DNA from 4 places in the Streptomyces sp. NPDC056296 genome. Region 1 is predicted to be linked to each of the others. Evidence: riboswitches for the same ligand, from Rfam matches in the RefSeq annotation. Region 1 holds a riboswitch; each other region holds the start of a gene.
What was found. A riboswitch is a leader RNA that binds a small molecule or an ion and turns the genes downstream of it on or off. The one in region 1 is predicted to bind cyclic di-AMP.

Region 1 (3,853 bases):
CACAGCCGCGCCACGACGGGCCGGCCACCCGGCCACCGTTCCACCAACGGCCAGGCCCGCGCCCCCGCATGCGCGGCACGCCGGACGGCCCCCCGGCCACCGTTCCACCAGCGGCCAGACCCGCCCCCACCCCTCGCCACCCGGCGGCGAACCGGACGCCAGCCACCCGCCCGCCGGCGTCCGCCCACCCGGCCCACGGCCACCCGCGCAATCCGGCAGAGCGACCCCGCGACCGTCCGCCGCACGCCCCACACCGCGCCGTAAGCCGCACGCCGCACACCCCACGCCGCCGTCAGGCCACCGCCGCGATCCGCACCTTGATGTCGTCCGGCGACAGCGCCCCCTTCGCGGTCACGTGGTCGCCCGACGACTCGCCTCGCAGTCGGCGTCCGATCCACGGCACCAGGTACTCGCGTGCCCAGTGCACGTCGTCGCGCCTGACGTGCAGGGTGCCGCGGGGCGGCAGGGCCGGCCAGGGCTGGTCCGGGTCGGCGGGGACGCGCAGGCCGAGGGCCTGGCCCGCGCGCAGCGCCACGCGCGTGTGGCCCTCCGGCGACAGGTGCAGCCGGTCGGCGTCCCACGCCCTGCGGTCCTGGACGCTCCGGAGCGACCACAGGTCGAGCACGGGGCAGCCGTAGCGGTCGGCGACGGCACGGACGTGCCCGTTGTAGGTCGCGATCTTGCCGCGCAGATGTTTGAGGACGGGCACCCCACGGGTGTCGAAGCCGGTCGTCACCAGGACGGTGCCGGCCGCCGCGGTCAGCGCGGCCACCGCGCGCTCGAACCGCTCGGCCACCTCGTCCGGATCGGTGCCGGGCCGGATGATGTCGTTGCCGCCCGCCGCGAACGAGACCAGGTCCGGGGCGAGTTCGACGGCTCGCGGGACCTGTTCCGCCACGATCCGGTCGAGCAGCCTGCCGCGCACGGCGAGGTTCGCGTACCCGAAGTCGCCCTCGGGGCGCCGGTCCGCGAGCAGTACGGCCAACCGGTCCGCCCAGCCGACGAACGCCCCCTCGGGGCCGGGGTCGCCGACGCCCTCGGTGAAGCTGTCCCCCACCGCCACGTACGACCCGATCACTTCTCTGCTGTCACTCTTCGAATCGTCTGCCACGTCGGCCCATGATTCACCTTGGAATGTGACCTACGCGACCGTAGGAAAGGGTTGACGGTCGGTGAGAAAAACCACGCCTAAAGTGTTCGTCAATTCCGGAATACACCGAAGGCCGGACCCGGGGATCGGGGTCCGGCCTTCGGAGGCGCGGAGGCTGCGCCGGAGCCGTCGTCAGAGAGAGACGCCGTGCGAGCGCAGGTACGCGATCGGGTCCACGTCCGAGCCGTAGTCCGGCGAGGTGCGGATCTCGAAGTGCAGGTGCGGACCGGTCACGTTGCCGGTGGCACCCGAGAGACCGACCTGCTGACCCGCCGTCACGGACTGACCGGCGGAGACGGAGAGCGAGGACAGGTGGGCGTACTGGGCGTAGTGGCCGTCGGAGAGCTGGATGACGACCTGGTTGCCGTACGCGCCGCCCCAGCCGGCGGAGACGACGGTGCCCGCGCCGACGGCCTTGAGCGAGGTGCCGGTCGGGACGACGAAGTCCGTGCCGGTGTGGTAGCCGCTGGACCACATGCTGCCCGACTGGTGGTACGGGGTGCCGACGCTGCCGCCGGGAACGGGCGAGGCGAAGCCGCTGGCGGTACCGGCGGACTGGGCGCTCGTGTTCGACGAGTCCGAGGAGGAGGTCTTCGCGGCGTCCGACGACTTCTCGGCCGACTCGGACTTCGCCGACTCGGACTTCTCGGAGGACGACTTCTTCGGCGCGGCGGGCTTCTCGGCCGGCTTCTCCGACTCGGCGGAGGACGAGGGGGCCGACGACTTGGCGGCCTGCTCGCCGACCGAGAGCTTCAGGCCGGGGTGGATCAGCGACGGGTCCGAGCCGACGATGTCGCGGTTGTCCGAGTACAGCTTCTTCCAGCCGCCGTCGACGTCCTGCTCGTCGGCGATCTTCGAGAGGTAGTCACCGCTCTTGACAGTGTACGTCCGCGAGTCGGAGTTCTTCTCGGCGCTGCCGCCGGCGGCCTTCTTCGCCGTCGTCGGTATGGACTGAACGGCCTGCTCGGACACGGACTGCGCGGGTGCGGCCTGGGCGCCGGCGGCGCCGAGCAGCGGGAGCGCGAGCGCGGCGCCACCGGTTCCGGCGACGGCGATGGTGCGGGTCAGGCGCATGGCCCTGGTACGGCGGTGCTTACCCTTCGCGGGCATGGCGAATTCCTCTCCGGCGCCTACGAGGTGAGCTGTCGGGTGCGAGCTGGAGATGCCCGGCCGCGCCGAGACGCGGCTTTACCCCAAGCCGTTCCGGGAACCGGAACAGGCAGTTGTACCTGTGGGTCCCCCGCTCCTGCCGTGTACGGGTGGTGGATGAGTGCGGGCTCCGGTCGGCGGCAGGATTAGGCGTCCGTCCGGATCGGTGGTGAACGTAAGGGACCAAGACGCGCGGGGACAAGCGAGGGGTTCCATTGGCAGGTGTTCCGATTGATCCTTTACGGGAATTACCGGTCACCCTCCGTCGATTCGCGCAGTGCCCTTTCCGGTAAACAGCCTTGAAAACCGGTCGCATTACGTGAACATGACGGGCAACGCACGGTCACGGATATGACGCTGCTCACGCGCCGTCTCCCCAGTCCCTTTTATTCCAGCGCTAGTTGGAATGAAGGTGCCAATTCGGACAGAAGGTTCAGATATGACGCAGTCGGGCGATGGTGCCGCCGAGGCCCCCGGACCGTGCCGTATCTTCGAGTGGTGCCCGTCGGCGAGCAGCGTCGACGGGGCGGAGTGGGAGGAGCCCCCGTGACGCAGCAGGTCCCGTCGACCGAACCCGAGCTGGCCGGTGTGCGTAACTTCCGTGACGTGGGCGGGCTGCCGACCGTGGACGGGCGGCGGGTGCGACAAGGGGTGCTGTTCCGCAGCGGCCACCTGGCGCACGCCACCGGGGAGGACGCCGCGTTCCTGGCCTCGCTGGGCCTGCACACCATCTTCGACTTCCGCAACGCGGCCGACCAGAAGCTCGAGGGTCCGGACGTCGCGCTGCCGGGCGTGCGCAATGTGAACCTGCCGCTGAGCGATCCGGCCGACGGTGCCGAGTTCTGGAAGATGGTCCGCGACGGCGACCTCGACCAGCTGCGCGAGATCCTGGCGGGCGACAAGGGCGCCGACCGGATGATCGGCTCCTACCGCATGATCATCAAGGAGCGCACGGCGGAGCACTCCCGGGTACTGCACGCGCTCGCCGAGGACAGCGTCCCCGCGCTGATGCACTGCGCGGCCGGCAAGGACCGCGCGGGCCTGTCGATCGCGGTCACCCTGCTCGCCCTGGGCGTCGAGCGCGAGGCCGTCATCGACGACTACCTGAAGTCCAACGCCGCGCACCGTCGCTACAAGGTGCGCCGCAGCAGCTCCGCCGCCTCGGCCTACTCCCCCGAGGTCATGGAGCTGCTCAGCCCCCTCTTCGACGCGCGCGCCGAGTACCTGGCGGCGGCCTTCGAGACCGTCGAGGAGACCTGGGGCGGGGTCGACGCCTACCTGGAGAAGGGCCTGCGGATCACTCCGGAGACCCGGGAGCGGCTGCGCGAGCGGATGCTGGACTGAGCCCACCGGCTCACCGACCGGCCCACCCGCTCACCGGCTGTTGGCGCCCACCTCGAAGAGCAGGTAGATGAAGGCCGCGAGGACGTGTCCCACGATGAGGTAGATGAAGAGCCGCACCCACAGGGCGCGCGGGAGCTTCTCCTGCAGGTTCATGGCGTCCCTCCAAGGGTGGGGTGGGCCGGCGTGGTGGCGAGTCCAGGCATAGCGCTG
Region 2 (3,853 bases), on a different contig from region 1:
ACACCACCGCGATCCGCGCCCGCGGCCGCACCCGGCCCACGACGTCGGTGAATTCCGGTTCCATGAACGGATTGCGTGGTGCCGTCGACTTGGCGCGCAGCTCGCGCCAGTGCTCCCGTTCCCCCTCGCCCAGTTCCTCCGGCCTGAGCACACGCACACGTCCGCTGTTCAACCCGACCCCCCGATCAAGTCCCCCCTGGACAGAAGGAAGGTACCCCCGGGGGCCGTCCGGCCGGTAGGTAGCGGACCATCTTGTTGCCAACCGGTGCACAGGCCTTTAACCGGCCTTAGCCGATGAAGCCGATGATGTGCCAGGTTTTGGACACGAACGTGCGTCCTCGTGCGCAGTCCTGCCGCACTCGTGCGGACTCGTGCGGACCTCGCGCGTCCTCGTTCGGAAGCGATCGCGGGTGAGTCGGACAGGTGCGGTGTCCGTATTCTCTGATCATGGACCGCACCGCGTATTCACTCGTCGCCACCGACCTCGACGGCACGCTGCTCCGCGGCGACGACACCGTGTCCGACCGGTCACTGGCCGCGCTGGCGCGGGTGTCCGAGGCCGGTGCGCGGCATCTGGTGGTGACGGGGCGGCCGGCGCCCCGGGTGCGGCCCCTGCTCGACCGCCTCGGCCGCACGGGGCTCGTGGTGTGCGGCCAGGGCGCCCAGGTGTACGACGCCGGCGCGCACCGGATGCTGTGGTCGGTCACCCTGGACCGGGAGCTGGCCGAGACCGCGCTCGGCAAGATCGAGGCCGAGGTGGGGCAGGTGCACGCGGCGGTCGACCAGGACGGTGTCGACGGCCTGACGCTCATCGAGCCGGGCTACCTGATGCCGCACCCGACGCTGCCCGCGGTGCGGGTCGAGCGGCGCGACGAGCTGTGGAGCGCGCCGATCAGCAAGGTGCTGCTGCGCCATCCCGAGCTGTCCGACGACGAGTTGGCTGCGACGGCGCGCGCGGTGGTCGGTTCCCTCGCCACCGTCACGATGTCGGGTCCGGGGACGGTGGAGCTCCAGCCGTGCGGCATCACCAAGGCCACCGGCCTGGCGCTGGCCGCCGAGCGCCTGGGCGTGGGCCGGCGGCGGACGATCGCCTTCGGGGACATGCCCAACGACATCCCCATGTTCGACTGGGCGGCCCACGGTGTCGCCATGGCGGGCGCCCACCCCGAACTCAAGGCGGTGGCCGACGAGGTCACCACGACGAACGAGGACGACGGCGTGGCCGTCGTCCTCGAACGGATCTTCAGAGCCTCTTGATACGGCTCAGAGCCTCTTGATACGGCTCAGAGCCTCTTGATACGGCTCAGAGCCTCTGGTGCGGCTCAGTACGCGCCGAAGACGTTGTCCATCGAGCCGTACCGGTCGGCCGCGTAGTTGCAGGCGGCGGTGATGTTGGCGACCGGGTCGTACGGGTCCCAGGAGGTGCCGGGCACGTGGTAGGCCTCGAAGGTCGGGGCGATCACCTGGAGCAGGCCCTTGGACGGGGTGCCGTTGATGGCGTTGATGTCCCAGTTGTTGATGGCCATCGGGTTGCCGGAGGACTCCCGCATGATGTTGCGGTGGATGCCCTCGTACGACCCGGGGATGCCGTGCTGCGCCATGATGTCGAGCGACTCCCGGATCCAGCCGTCGAGGTTGTCCGGGTACGTCGTCGCCGCCGTGGTGGCGGTCGCGGCGGTCGTGGCGGCGGCCGGGGTGGCCGCGGAGGCGCTGGTGGCCCCGATGAGCGGCAGGGCGAGCACGGCGGCGCCGGTGCCGGCCACGGCGAGCTTCCGGGCGAGGCGGGTGGTGCGGGCGTGACGGTTCTGACCGTTGGCAGACATGCTTGAGTCCCTCTCCTTACGCCTGCGAGGTGAGCTGTCGGGTTCGGGCGGGGAGGTGCCCGGCCGGGCCCTGACGGGCACGGCTTCACCCCGAGCCGCTCCGGTGGTGACCGGTGCGGCGACTTACCTGGGTCCCCCGCTCCTGCCTGCGAGTTTGTTGGCGGATGACTGTGCGTCCGGGCGGTGGCAGGATTCGGCGTCCGCCCGACAGGCCGGGAACGTATGCGAGAGCACATGTCCGAAACAAGTGCAGGAATCACCCAACGCGCCTGTTGACCTTGGTCTGAGGTGTTTGAGGCGCTTGATCCTTTGCGGCTGCCAAGGCTCAACTGGCTTGCGGGGCAAAGGGAGGGCACAGTCGGCGGCGGGGTTGCCTCCAGGTGGGGCGGAGTGAGCCAACTCACGGGCTTCAACAAGGCTGGCAAATCGGGCATTAGGGCCAACCTGGAGTCAATCGGCCACAGGTCAGGAGGGCTTCGGGTCTCGGCCGGCTGCCGGGCGGGCCCGCCGTCCTGCGCGTCTCGTCTCCGGCCCCGCTCCGGTCGGTGTTTCCGCGCGCTGTGCGGGCATCCGTTCGGGACGGGATCGGGACGGGAGTGGGGCGGGATCGGGGCGGGATCGGGGTGATCCGAGCGGGTGACGTATTCGGCGTGCGGGCCGTTGGGAGGGGTGATGTGATCTTCGACGGCGGGTTTCGGCCCCCGGTGATGGCGATCAATATCTGCTCATATCACCTGATCAAAAACATACCGCGCATGATCCGATACCGACCGGCCTGTAACGGTGGGCGCTAGCGGTGATCGAAAGGTGACCGGATACGCTGACTTGAGTGGTGGCAGCGACCTATCGACAAACCAGGTAATCGCCAGTAGACACCAGCAGACAGGAGACCCCTCGTGACCGTCGTCGGGCCGTTCGGGCTGAGCGTGCGGGACCAGGCTCTGGAAGCCGATGTCCAGGCCGGATTGGTTGCTGTCGAGGAAGGGTTGCTTGAGGCAACCAAAAGCGAGGTTCCGTTCATCACGGAGGCCGCCCAGCATCTGGTGCGGGCCGGGGGTAAGCGTTTCCGGCCACTGCTGGTGATGCTCTCCGCCCAGTTCGGCGACCGCTACGCCCCCGGCATCGTGCCCTCGGCCGTCGTCGTGGAGCTGACCCACCTCGCCACCCTGTACCACGACGACGTGATGGACGAGGCCGCCGTACGGCGCGGCGTCGCCAGCGCCAACACCCGCTGGGACAACTCGGTCGCGGTCCTCACCGGCGACTTCCTGTTCGCCCGCGCCTCGCAGATCCTCGCCGACCTCGGTCCCGAGGCGGTCCGCGTGCAGGCCCTGGCGTTCGAGCGGCTCGTCACCGGCCAGATTCTGGAGACGGCGGGGCCGCAGGACGGCCGGGACCCGGTCGACCACTACCTGGACGTGCTGGGCGGCAAGACGGGCTCGCTGGTGGCGGTCTCCTGCCGGTTCGGCGCGATGATGTCCGGCGCGGACGAGACGGTCGTGGACGTGCTGACCCAGTACGGCGAGCGACTCGGCGTCGCCTTCCAGCTGGCGGACGACGTCCTGGACATCGCCTCCGACTCCCACGAGTCCGGGAAGACGCCCGGGACCGACCTGCGTGAGGGCATCCCGACCCTCCCGGTGCTGCGGCTGCGCGAGCGGGCGGCCCGGCTGGGGCTCGCCGAGGACATCGCCCTGTGCGAGCTGCTGGACTCCGACCTGGGCGACGACGCGCGGCACGCGGAGGCGCTGCGGCTGCTGCGCGCCCACCCCGCGCTGGAGCAGGCGCGGCGGGACACCGTCCGGTACGCCAAGGACGCCCGGGCGGCGCTGGCCCCGCTCAAGGAGTGCGAGGCCAAGTCCGCGCTGGTGGAGCTGTGCGATGCCGTGGTGCACCGGGCCGGCTGACCGCCCGGTCGCGTACCCCGCCCCCTACGGGCCGGGGGAGTCGCACTCCCTCCGTGTCATCCCGCAGGAGTAGGCGGAGTTGAGCCCGCGGTCTGACGATTCCGCTTGGCCGATTTGGTCAGA
Region 3 (3,853 bases), on a different contig from region 1:
ACGGCTCGCCCCCCGCCCCCGCTCCGGGAAACCTGGAGGACGGGACGGCAAGCGGCGCGAACGTGCGGGGTGGCGGGAGACGAGTGTGCGGCCAGGTGACGTGGAGGACGAGGGAGCGTACGCCCGGGCCGGCGGCCGGCTCCCCGGCGATCCCGTGCCCGACCCCGGCCTCGGCGACGGGCCGGAGCGCGTGCCGCCGCTCGCGGGGCTGCCGACCGCGGGGCCACCGCCGCGGCGGACCTCGTACGGGCGGACTTTCGTACGCCTGCTCCCCGTGCTGCTGATCGTCGCCGCCGTCCTGTACGACATCTTCACCCCGAGATACTTCACCGCAGGCCCCCTCTACACGGCCGCGCCCCTGGTCGCCGCCCCGATCTACTCACGGCGCGGCACGGCGCTCACCGGTGTCGCGGTGGTCGCCGCCGTCATCGGGCTGCAACTCGGCAAGGGCGTCATCCACTACGTCGACTCCCTCACCGAGCTGATCACCATCGCGACGGTCGCCGTGCTCGCCGTCCTCGTGAACGGCTTCGTCCGTCGCACCGGCGAGCGCCTCGTCTCCGTCCGCGAGATCGCCGAGGCCGCCCAGCGCGCCGTGCTGCCCGAGCCCGCCGAGCGGATCGGCGGTTTCGAGATCGCCGCCTGCTACGAGGCCGCGCAGGCCGACGCCTTCATCGGCGGCGATCTGTACGCGGTGCAGGACAGTGCGCGCGGCATCCGGCTCATCGTCGGGGACGTACGCGGCAAGGGCATGGGCGCGGTGGCCGCCGTCGCCGTCGTGATCGGCGCGTTCCGGGAGGCCGCGGAGCAGGAGGCGACGCTGGAGGCGGTGGCACAGCGACTGGAGCGGGCGCTGGCGCGCGAAGGAACCCGGCGGGACGGACTGGACGCCTTCGAGGGGTTCACCACCGCCGTACTCGCCGAACTCCCGCACGGCGACGGGATCGTACGCATCGTCAACCGCGGCCACCCGCCGCCCCTGCTGCTGTACGCCGACGGCACCCTGCGCCCGCTGCCCGCCCGGGAGTCGGCGCTGCCGCTCGGCATGGGCGAGCTGGGCGTGTGGCCCGACCGCGCGGAGGAGGCCGACTTCCCCGGTGGGTCCACGCTGCTGCTGTACACCGACGGACTGTCGGAAGCGCGGGACGGGCGGGGCGAGTTCTACGAACCGCACGCGCGGCTGGCCGGCCGCGTGTTCCGGCATCCGACGGAGCTGCTCGACATCCTCGCCGAGGACGTGCGCCGGCACTCCGGGGGCGGCATGGCCGACGACATGGCGCTGCTCGCCGTACGACGACCCTGATCGAAACTTGATCAACATCACCGGACGTGACGGACCGACCGCCCTGCGCATAACAACTGACGCACCATCAGAAACTTGTGCCGCGAAGGGGAATACCGAAGCGCGGTCAACTCGCCCGGTTTTCACCGATCGTGAGGCGTACGTCCGGGCCGGATTCGTTAATGATCAAGAGGAACGGCTTGGAATCCGAGCCCCGCGTCTATTAACGTTCGATAACGCAGCGCGGTCGTCCCAGCCGTCACAGAAGGCGGCTCCGTGCGCACGCGCCGAATCCCGCAAGGGAACCGGGGAACCACCACATTGGGGTGAATCGCTCGTACGACGCCGTGGAGACACGGCGGATATACGCGCGTAGGAGACCTTCCTGCTCCGAACCCGTCAGCTAACCCGGTAGGCGAAAGGAAGGAAAGGAGTACGCCCACGTGGCGTCCAACCGGCCTGCCCCCGAGGCCCCGTTCGTGCCCAGCGGGCACGACACCGACACCTTCGGCTACGACGGCTACCGCACCGAAGAGGGCCCCTGGGAGGAGTGGAATCCCACCGCGGACTCCATCCGCCCCGTACGCGGCCGGCACCGCGTCGCCAAGCAGCGCGGCGGGCTCGCCCGCAGCTCCACCGTCCTCGGCGTCGGTGTCATAGCCGCCGTCGGCGCGGGCGGCATGGCCAGCGCGCAGACCGGCAAGCCGCCGGTGTCGATCTCCATGCCGGACCTGCCGAACGTCGGCTCGCTCATCTCCGACGAGGAGAAGCCGGAGCCGGAGGGCTCCGCCACCCCGCTCAGCAGCATCGGCACGGTCGCCGCCGACACCTCCTCCTCGGAGAGCGCCACCGACGCCGGTGAGACGCTGCGGGCCCGGATCATGGCGCAGGCCGAGCAGCAGCAGACCCAGGTCGAGATCAAGGCCGCCGCCGAGGCCGCTGCCGCCGCCGAGAAGAAGGCCGCGGAAGCCGCCGCCAAGGCGGAGAAGGAAGCCGAGGCCAAGGCCGCCGCCGCCAAGAAGAAGGCGGAGGAGGAGGCCGCGAAGAAGGCCGAGGCCGAGCGGCTCGCGAAGCTGGCCAAGCAGTACACGCTGCCGACCTCCTCGTACACGATCTCCTCCAGCTTCGGCCAGGCCGGCGCCTACTGGTCCTCCGGCTACCACACCGGCCTCGACTTCGCCGCCCCCACGGGCACGCTGCTCAAGGCGGTGCACAGCGGCACGATCACGTCGGCCGGCTGGGACGGGTCGTACGGCTACAAGACCGTGCTCACCCTCGATGACGGCACCGAGATCTGGTACGCCCACCAGTCCTCCATCAGCGTCAGCGTCGGCCAGGAGGTCACCACCGGTGACGTCATCGGCCGCGTCGGCGCCACCGGCAACGTCACCGGCGCGCACCTCCACATGGAGGTCCACACCAGCGGAGGCGGCGGTATCGACCCGATGGCGTGGCTGCAGAGCAAGGGCCTCACCCCCTGAGTCCCGCCGCGCGCGGCGCCGTTCTCTCCGGTCCCCGGCGGTCCTGACGACGACCCCCCGACGTCAGGGCTGCCGGTTTGCGGGATCTTTGCCCCGCTTCCGGAATCGCCGGATCCGGTGCGTTCGTTGACGCAGGACATGACTTCTCTGCGCAAGCTCGGCTCCTCCGACCTGGAGGTCTTCCCCCTCGCCCTCGGCGGCAACGTCTTCGGCTGGACCGCCGACCAGGGCACTTCCTTCGCCGTCCTCGACGCCTACACGGCGGCGGGCGGCAACTTCCTCGACACCGCCGACTCCTACTCCGCGTGGGTCGACGGCAACAGCGGCGGCGAGTCCGAGACCGTCATCGGCGAGTGGCTCGCCTCCCGCGGCAACCGCGGTGACGTCGTCCTCGCCACCAAGGTCAGCCAGCACCCCGAGTACCCGGGCCTGAGCGCCGCGAACATCAAGGCCGCCGCCGACGCCTCGCTGCGCCGCCTGGGCACCGACCACATCGACCTCTACTACACGCACTTCGACAAGCCCGAGGTGCCGGTGGAGGAGATCATCGGCGCGCTCGACGAGCTGGTGAAGGCGGGCAAGGTCCGGCACATCGCCGCCTCCAACATCTCCGCCGAGCGGCTCGCGGAGTCCCTGGCCTTCTCCGACCGTGAGGGCCTCGCCCGGTACGTGGCCCTCCAGCCCCACTACAACCTCGTCTCGCGCGACACCTACGAGGGCGAGTCGCGCGACCTCGCGGAGCAGGCGGGCCTGGCCGCCGTGCCGTACTACGCCCTCGCGTCCGGCTTCCTCACGGGCAAGTACCGGCCCGGCGCGGCCGTCGACAGTCCGCGGGCGGGCGGTGCGGCGAAGCACCTGGAGACCGAGCGCGGCCGGCGGGTCCTCGCCGCCCTGGACGAGATCGCCGAGGCCCATGACGCCCCCGTCGCCACGGTCGCCCTGGCCTGGCTGGCCGCGCAGCCGACGGTGGCCGCGCCGATCGCGTCCGCGCGCACGGTGGAGCAGCTGCCGGCGCTGCTGGGGGTGGCGGAACTGAGCCTGACGGAGGGCGAGGCCGGGAGGCTGACGGAGGCGTCGGCCTGAGACCGGG
Region 4 (3,853 bases), on a different contig from region 1:
TTGAGGTGGGCCTCGGTGCGGCGCCGGGCGGCCCGGGAGGCACCGAGAGGTTCGAGGAGCGTGCGCGTCTCCAGCAGGTCGGCGGCCTCCTGCTCGGTGGGTTCCGCGACGCACGCGCCCGCGTGCCGCCGCGTCACCACGAAGCCTTCGGCCTCCAGCGTGCGCAGGGCCTCGCGGACGGGGACGCGGGAGACGCCGTAGCGGCGGGCCAGGAGTTCCTCGGTGAGCCGACCGCCGCGTCCGTGGACGCCGGTGACGATGTCGTCCCGGATCGCCGTGCACACCGAGTGCGCCGGAATACGCATGCCCGACCTCCGCCTTAATCCCCGTGAAACGTCGACGATTGACGCGTGCTCAGTGACTCTAAGCCAATCAAGCGCACATTCCGACGGCAGAGCGGATTTCATGGTTATTTTTTGGACCACCGACGCGTGCACCGAAGGAAAGAAAGCCAAAAGCCCCGGCTCGGGAGGCCGGGGCTTTCGAATGTCGTACCGTCCGTCGTCAGACGTTCACGCCGTGGGAGCGGAGGTAGGCGACGGGGTCCAGGTCCGAGCCGTACTCGGGGCTCGTACGGGCCTCGAAGTGCAGGTGCGGTCCGGTGACGTTGCCGGTGGCACCGGAGAGGCCGATCTGCTGCCCGGGTTCGACCGCCTGGCCGACCGAGACGCCGATGGACGACAGGTGGCCGTACTGGGTGTACGTGCCGTCGTGCATCTTGATCACGACCTGGTTGCCGTACGCCCCGCCCCAGCCGGCCTCGACGACGGTGCCGACGCCGACCGAGTGCACGGAGGTGCCGCTGGAGGCGTGGAAGTCGATGCCGGTGTGGCTGCCGGAGGACCACAGCGAGCTGCCGGCCTGGTAGGCGGTGGAGACGTAGGAGGCGGTGATCGGCGACACGAAGGTGTTGAGGCGCTTGCGCTCCGCCTCGCGTGCGGCGCGCTCCTTGGCCTCGCGCGCCTCCTCGGCCGCCTCGGCCGCCCGCTCGCGCGCGGCCTCCTGGGCCGCCTCACGGGCGGCGGCGTGCAGGGCGGCCTGCTCCTGCGCGGTGGCCTGGGCGTCGATCTCGTCGGCTATGGAGTCGCCGATGGTGATGACCGGGGTGAGTCCGCTCTGCTCCGCCCGGGGCTCGGCGGCGAGCGCCGGAGCCGCGAGGGTGCCGACGACGCCGGTGGTGGCGAGGGCCGCGACACCCGCCGCGCGGGCGGTGGTGCGGTGCACCCGGCTGGGACGGCGGTGCTTCCCGGTGGCGCGCGTGAACGCCATGTAGAGGCTGGTCCTTTCCTTCCCTCTCGCCTACCGGGTTAGCTGACGGGTTCGGAGCAGGAAGGTCTCCTACGGACCCCCTCGCTGCGCGCGCGGGCGTCCGATTCACCCCAGGGACTGCGTTGGGTCCCCGGCTCCCCTGGCTCGCGCCGTACGGGGACTCGGCGATGACTGTCCGGTGCCGCGGGCGCGGCGCACTGCGTGACGAACAGACCGGATGACGCTAAACGCGGCTGTGTTCAATCCTCAAACGCAACAAGCCTTTTGTAGCGCACGCCACAGGGCAGACGGGCAGCCTCTCCCGCAATCCGGACAAAAGACGGCCCCGGTGACACTCGGGTCACCGGGGCCGCCACACGCGTGTGCCGCTACTCGGCCGCCACCACGGTGACTTCACCGATGCCGAGGGCCTCGACGGGCTCCTTGATCTGCGCCGCGTCGCCGACGAGGACCGTCACCAGACGGTCGACCGGGAAGGCGTTCACGACCGCCGCCGTGGCCTCCACGGTGCCCGTGGCGGCGAGTTGGCGGTAGAGCGTGGCCTGGTAGTCGTCGGGCAGGTGCTGCTCGACCTGGTCGGCCAGCGTGCTCGCCACGGCCGCCGCCGTCTCGTACTTCAGCGGCGCCACGCCCACCAGGTTCTGCACGGCCACGTCGCGCTCGGCGTCGGTGAGACCCTCCGCGGCGAGCTTGCGCAGCACCGTCCACAGGTCCTCCAGGGCGGGACCGGTGTTGGGGGTGTCCACGGAGCCGCTGATGGCGAGCATCGCGGCGCCCGTGCCGTCGGGCGCGGAACGCATGACCTGCCCGAACGCCCGTACGCCGTAGGTGTAGCCCTTCTCCTCGCGCAGGACGCGGTCCAGGCGCGAGGTGAGGGTCCCGCCGAGGCAGTAGGTGCCGAGCACCTGCGCGGGCCACACGCGGTCGTGCCGGTCGGCGCCGGTGCGGCCGATCAGCAACTGCGTCTGGACGGCACCGGGTCGGTCCACGATGACGACCCGGCCGGTGTCGTCGGCGCTCACCGGGGGTACGGGACGCGCCTCGGCCGCGGAGCCGGTCCACGCGCCCAGCGTCTCGCCGAGCAGCGCGTCGAGGTCGACGTCGGTGAGGTCGCCGACGACCACGGCGGTGGCGGTGGCGGGTCGGACGTGCTTCTCGTAGAAGCCGCGTACGGCCGCCGAGTCGATGCTCGCGACCGTCTCCTCGGTGCCCTGGCGCGGGCGCGACATACGCGCCCCGGCCGGGAACAGCTCCTTGGAGAGTTCCTTGGCCGCGCGGCGTGACGGGTTGGCCAGCTCGTGCGGGATCTCGTCGAGCCGGTTGCGGACCAGCCGTTCGACCTCGCTGTCCGCGAACGCGGGCGCCCGGAGGGCGTCGGCGAGCAGGCCCAGGGCCTTGGCGAGGCGTGAGGCCGGCACCTCCAGGCTCAGCCGGACGCCGGGGTGGTCGGCGTGTGCGTCGAGGGTGGCACCGCAGCGCTCCAGTTCGGCGGCGAAATCCTCGGCGGAGTGCTTGTCGGTGCCCTCGGAGAAGGCGCGCGCCATGATCGTGGCGACACCGTCGAGGCCGGCCGGCTCGGCGTCCAGGGGCGCGTCGAGGAGCACCTCCACGGCGACGACCTGCTGGCCGGGGCGATGGCAGCGCAGCACGGTGAGGCCGTTGCCGAGGCTGCCGCGCTCGGGGGCCGGGAACGCCCACGGCTTGGGCTCGCCGGCCCGCGGCTGGGAGTGGAATTCCATGGTGGCGAGCTCGGTCACTTGGCCGCCTCCTCGTTCTCGTCGGTGGCGTCGTTCTCGTCGGCGGGGGCGGTCGGCTCGTAGACGAGCACCGCGCGGTTGTCGGGGCGCAGGCGGGCCTTGGCGACCTCCTGGACCTCCTCGGCCGTCACCTCGAGCACCCGCTGCACGGCGGTGAGGGCGAGCTGCGGGTCGCCGAACAGGACGGCGTACCGGCACAGTTCGTCGGCGCGGCCCGCGACCGTGCCCAGGCGGTCCAGCCACTCGCGCTCCAACTGGGCCTGGGCGCGCTCCATCTCCTCGGCCGTGGGGCCCTCCTCGGCGAACCGGGCGAGCTCCTCGTCGATGGCGGTCTCGATGACCGGCACCTCGACGTCACCGGACGTCTTCACGTCCAGCCACCCCAGGGAGGGCGCTCCGGCGAGCCGCAGCAGGCCGAAGCCGGCGGCGACGGCCGTGCGGTCGCGGCGTACCAGCCGGTTGTACAGGCGGGACGACTCACCGCCGCCCAGGACGGTGAGGGCCAGGTCGGCCGCGTCGCACGCGCGCGTGCCGTCCTCCGGCAGGCGGTAGGCCGCCATCAGGGCGCGGGCCGGCACCTCCTCCTCGACCACCTCGCGCAGCTGCCCGCCCATGACATCGGGCAGCGAGCCGTCCCGGGGGGCCTGCTTGCCGTCGTGCGAGGCGATGGAGCCGAAGTACTTCTCGATCCAGGCGAGCGTCTGCTCGGGGTCGATGTCGCCGACGACCGACAGCACCGCGTTGTTCGGCGCGTAGTAAGTGCGGAAGAACGCGCGCGCGTCCTCCAGCGTCGCCGCGTCCAGGTCGGCCATGGAGCCGATCGGCGT

Region 2: linked by a shared signal. The riboswitch ahead of ACFCZF_RS01290 (transglycosylase SLT domain-containing protein) and the one ahead of ACFCZF_RS34470 (peptidoglycan DD-metalloendopeptidase family protein) in region 1 are both predicted to bind cyclic di-AMP.
Region 3: linked by a shared signal. The riboswitch ahead of ACFCZF_RS25570 (M23 family metallopeptidase) and the one ahead of ACFCZF_RS34470 (peptidoglycan DD-metalloendopeptidase family protein) in region 1 are both predicted to bind cyclic di-AMP.
Region 4: linked by a shared signal. The riboswitch ahead of ACFCZF_RS07835 (M23 family metallopeptidase) and the one ahead of ACFCZF_RS34470 (peptidoglycan DD-metalloendopeptidase family protein) in region 1 are both predicted to bind cyclic di-AMP.

Annotation. Positions count from the first base shown of each region.
Region 1 covers NZ_JBHJRX010000065.1:4,213-8,065, reverse strand. Annotated here, with positions in the region: gene ACFCZF_RS34475 (SGNH/GDSL hydrolase family protein) at 293-1,078, opposite strand; gene ACFCZF_RS34470 (peptidoglycan DD-metalloendopeptidase family protein) at 1,283-2,260, opposite strand; cyclic di-AMP (ydaO/yuaA leader) riboswitch at 2,265-2,422, opposite strand; gene ACFCZF_RS34465 (tyrosine-protein phosphatase) at 2,846-3,643, shown strand; gene ACFCZF_RS34460 (DUF6126 family protein) at 3,674-3,796, opposite strand; partial or broken gene ACFCZF_RS34455 (XRE family transcriptional regulator) at 3,828-3,853, opposite strand, start outside.
Region 2 covers NZ_JBHJRX010000001.1:257,321-261,173, reverse strand. Annotated here, with positions in the region: gene ACFCZF_RS01300 (GNAT family N-acetyltransferase) at 1-151, opposite strand, end outside; gene ACFCZF_RS01295 (HAD family hydrolase) at 448-1,257, shown strand; gene ACFCZF_RS01290 (transglycosylase SLT domain-containing protein) at 1,323-1,823, opposite strand; cyclic di-AMP (ydaO/yuaA leader) riboswitch at 1,829-1,996, opposite strand; gene ACFCZF_RS01285 (polyprenyl synthetase family protein) at 2,720-3,730, shown strand.
Region 3 covers NZ_JBHJRX010000036.1:88,855-92,707, forward strand. Annotated here, with positions in the region: gene ACFCZF_RS25565 (PP2C family protein-serine/threonine phosphatase) at 101-1,303, shown strand; cyclic di-AMP (ydaO/yuaA leader) riboswitch at 1,558-1,714, shown strand; gene ACFCZF_RS25570 (M23 family metallopeptidase) at 1,726-2,763, shown strand; gene ACFCZF_RS25575 (aldo/keto reductase) at 2,902-3,846, shown strand.
Region 4 covers NZ_JBHJRX010000008.1:88,964-92,816, reverse strand. Annotated here, with positions in the region: gene ACFCZF_RS07840 (GntR family transcriptional regulator) at 1-305, opposite strand, end outside; gene ACFCZF_RS07835 (M23 family metallopeptidase) at 505-1,269, opposite strand; cyclic di-AMP (ydaO/yuaA leader) riboswitch at 1,282-1,446, opposite strand; gene ACFCZF_RS07830 (M16 family metallopeptidase) at 1,638-3,026, opposite strand; gene ACFCZF_RS07825 (M16 family metallopeptidase) at 3,023-3,853, opposite strand, start outside.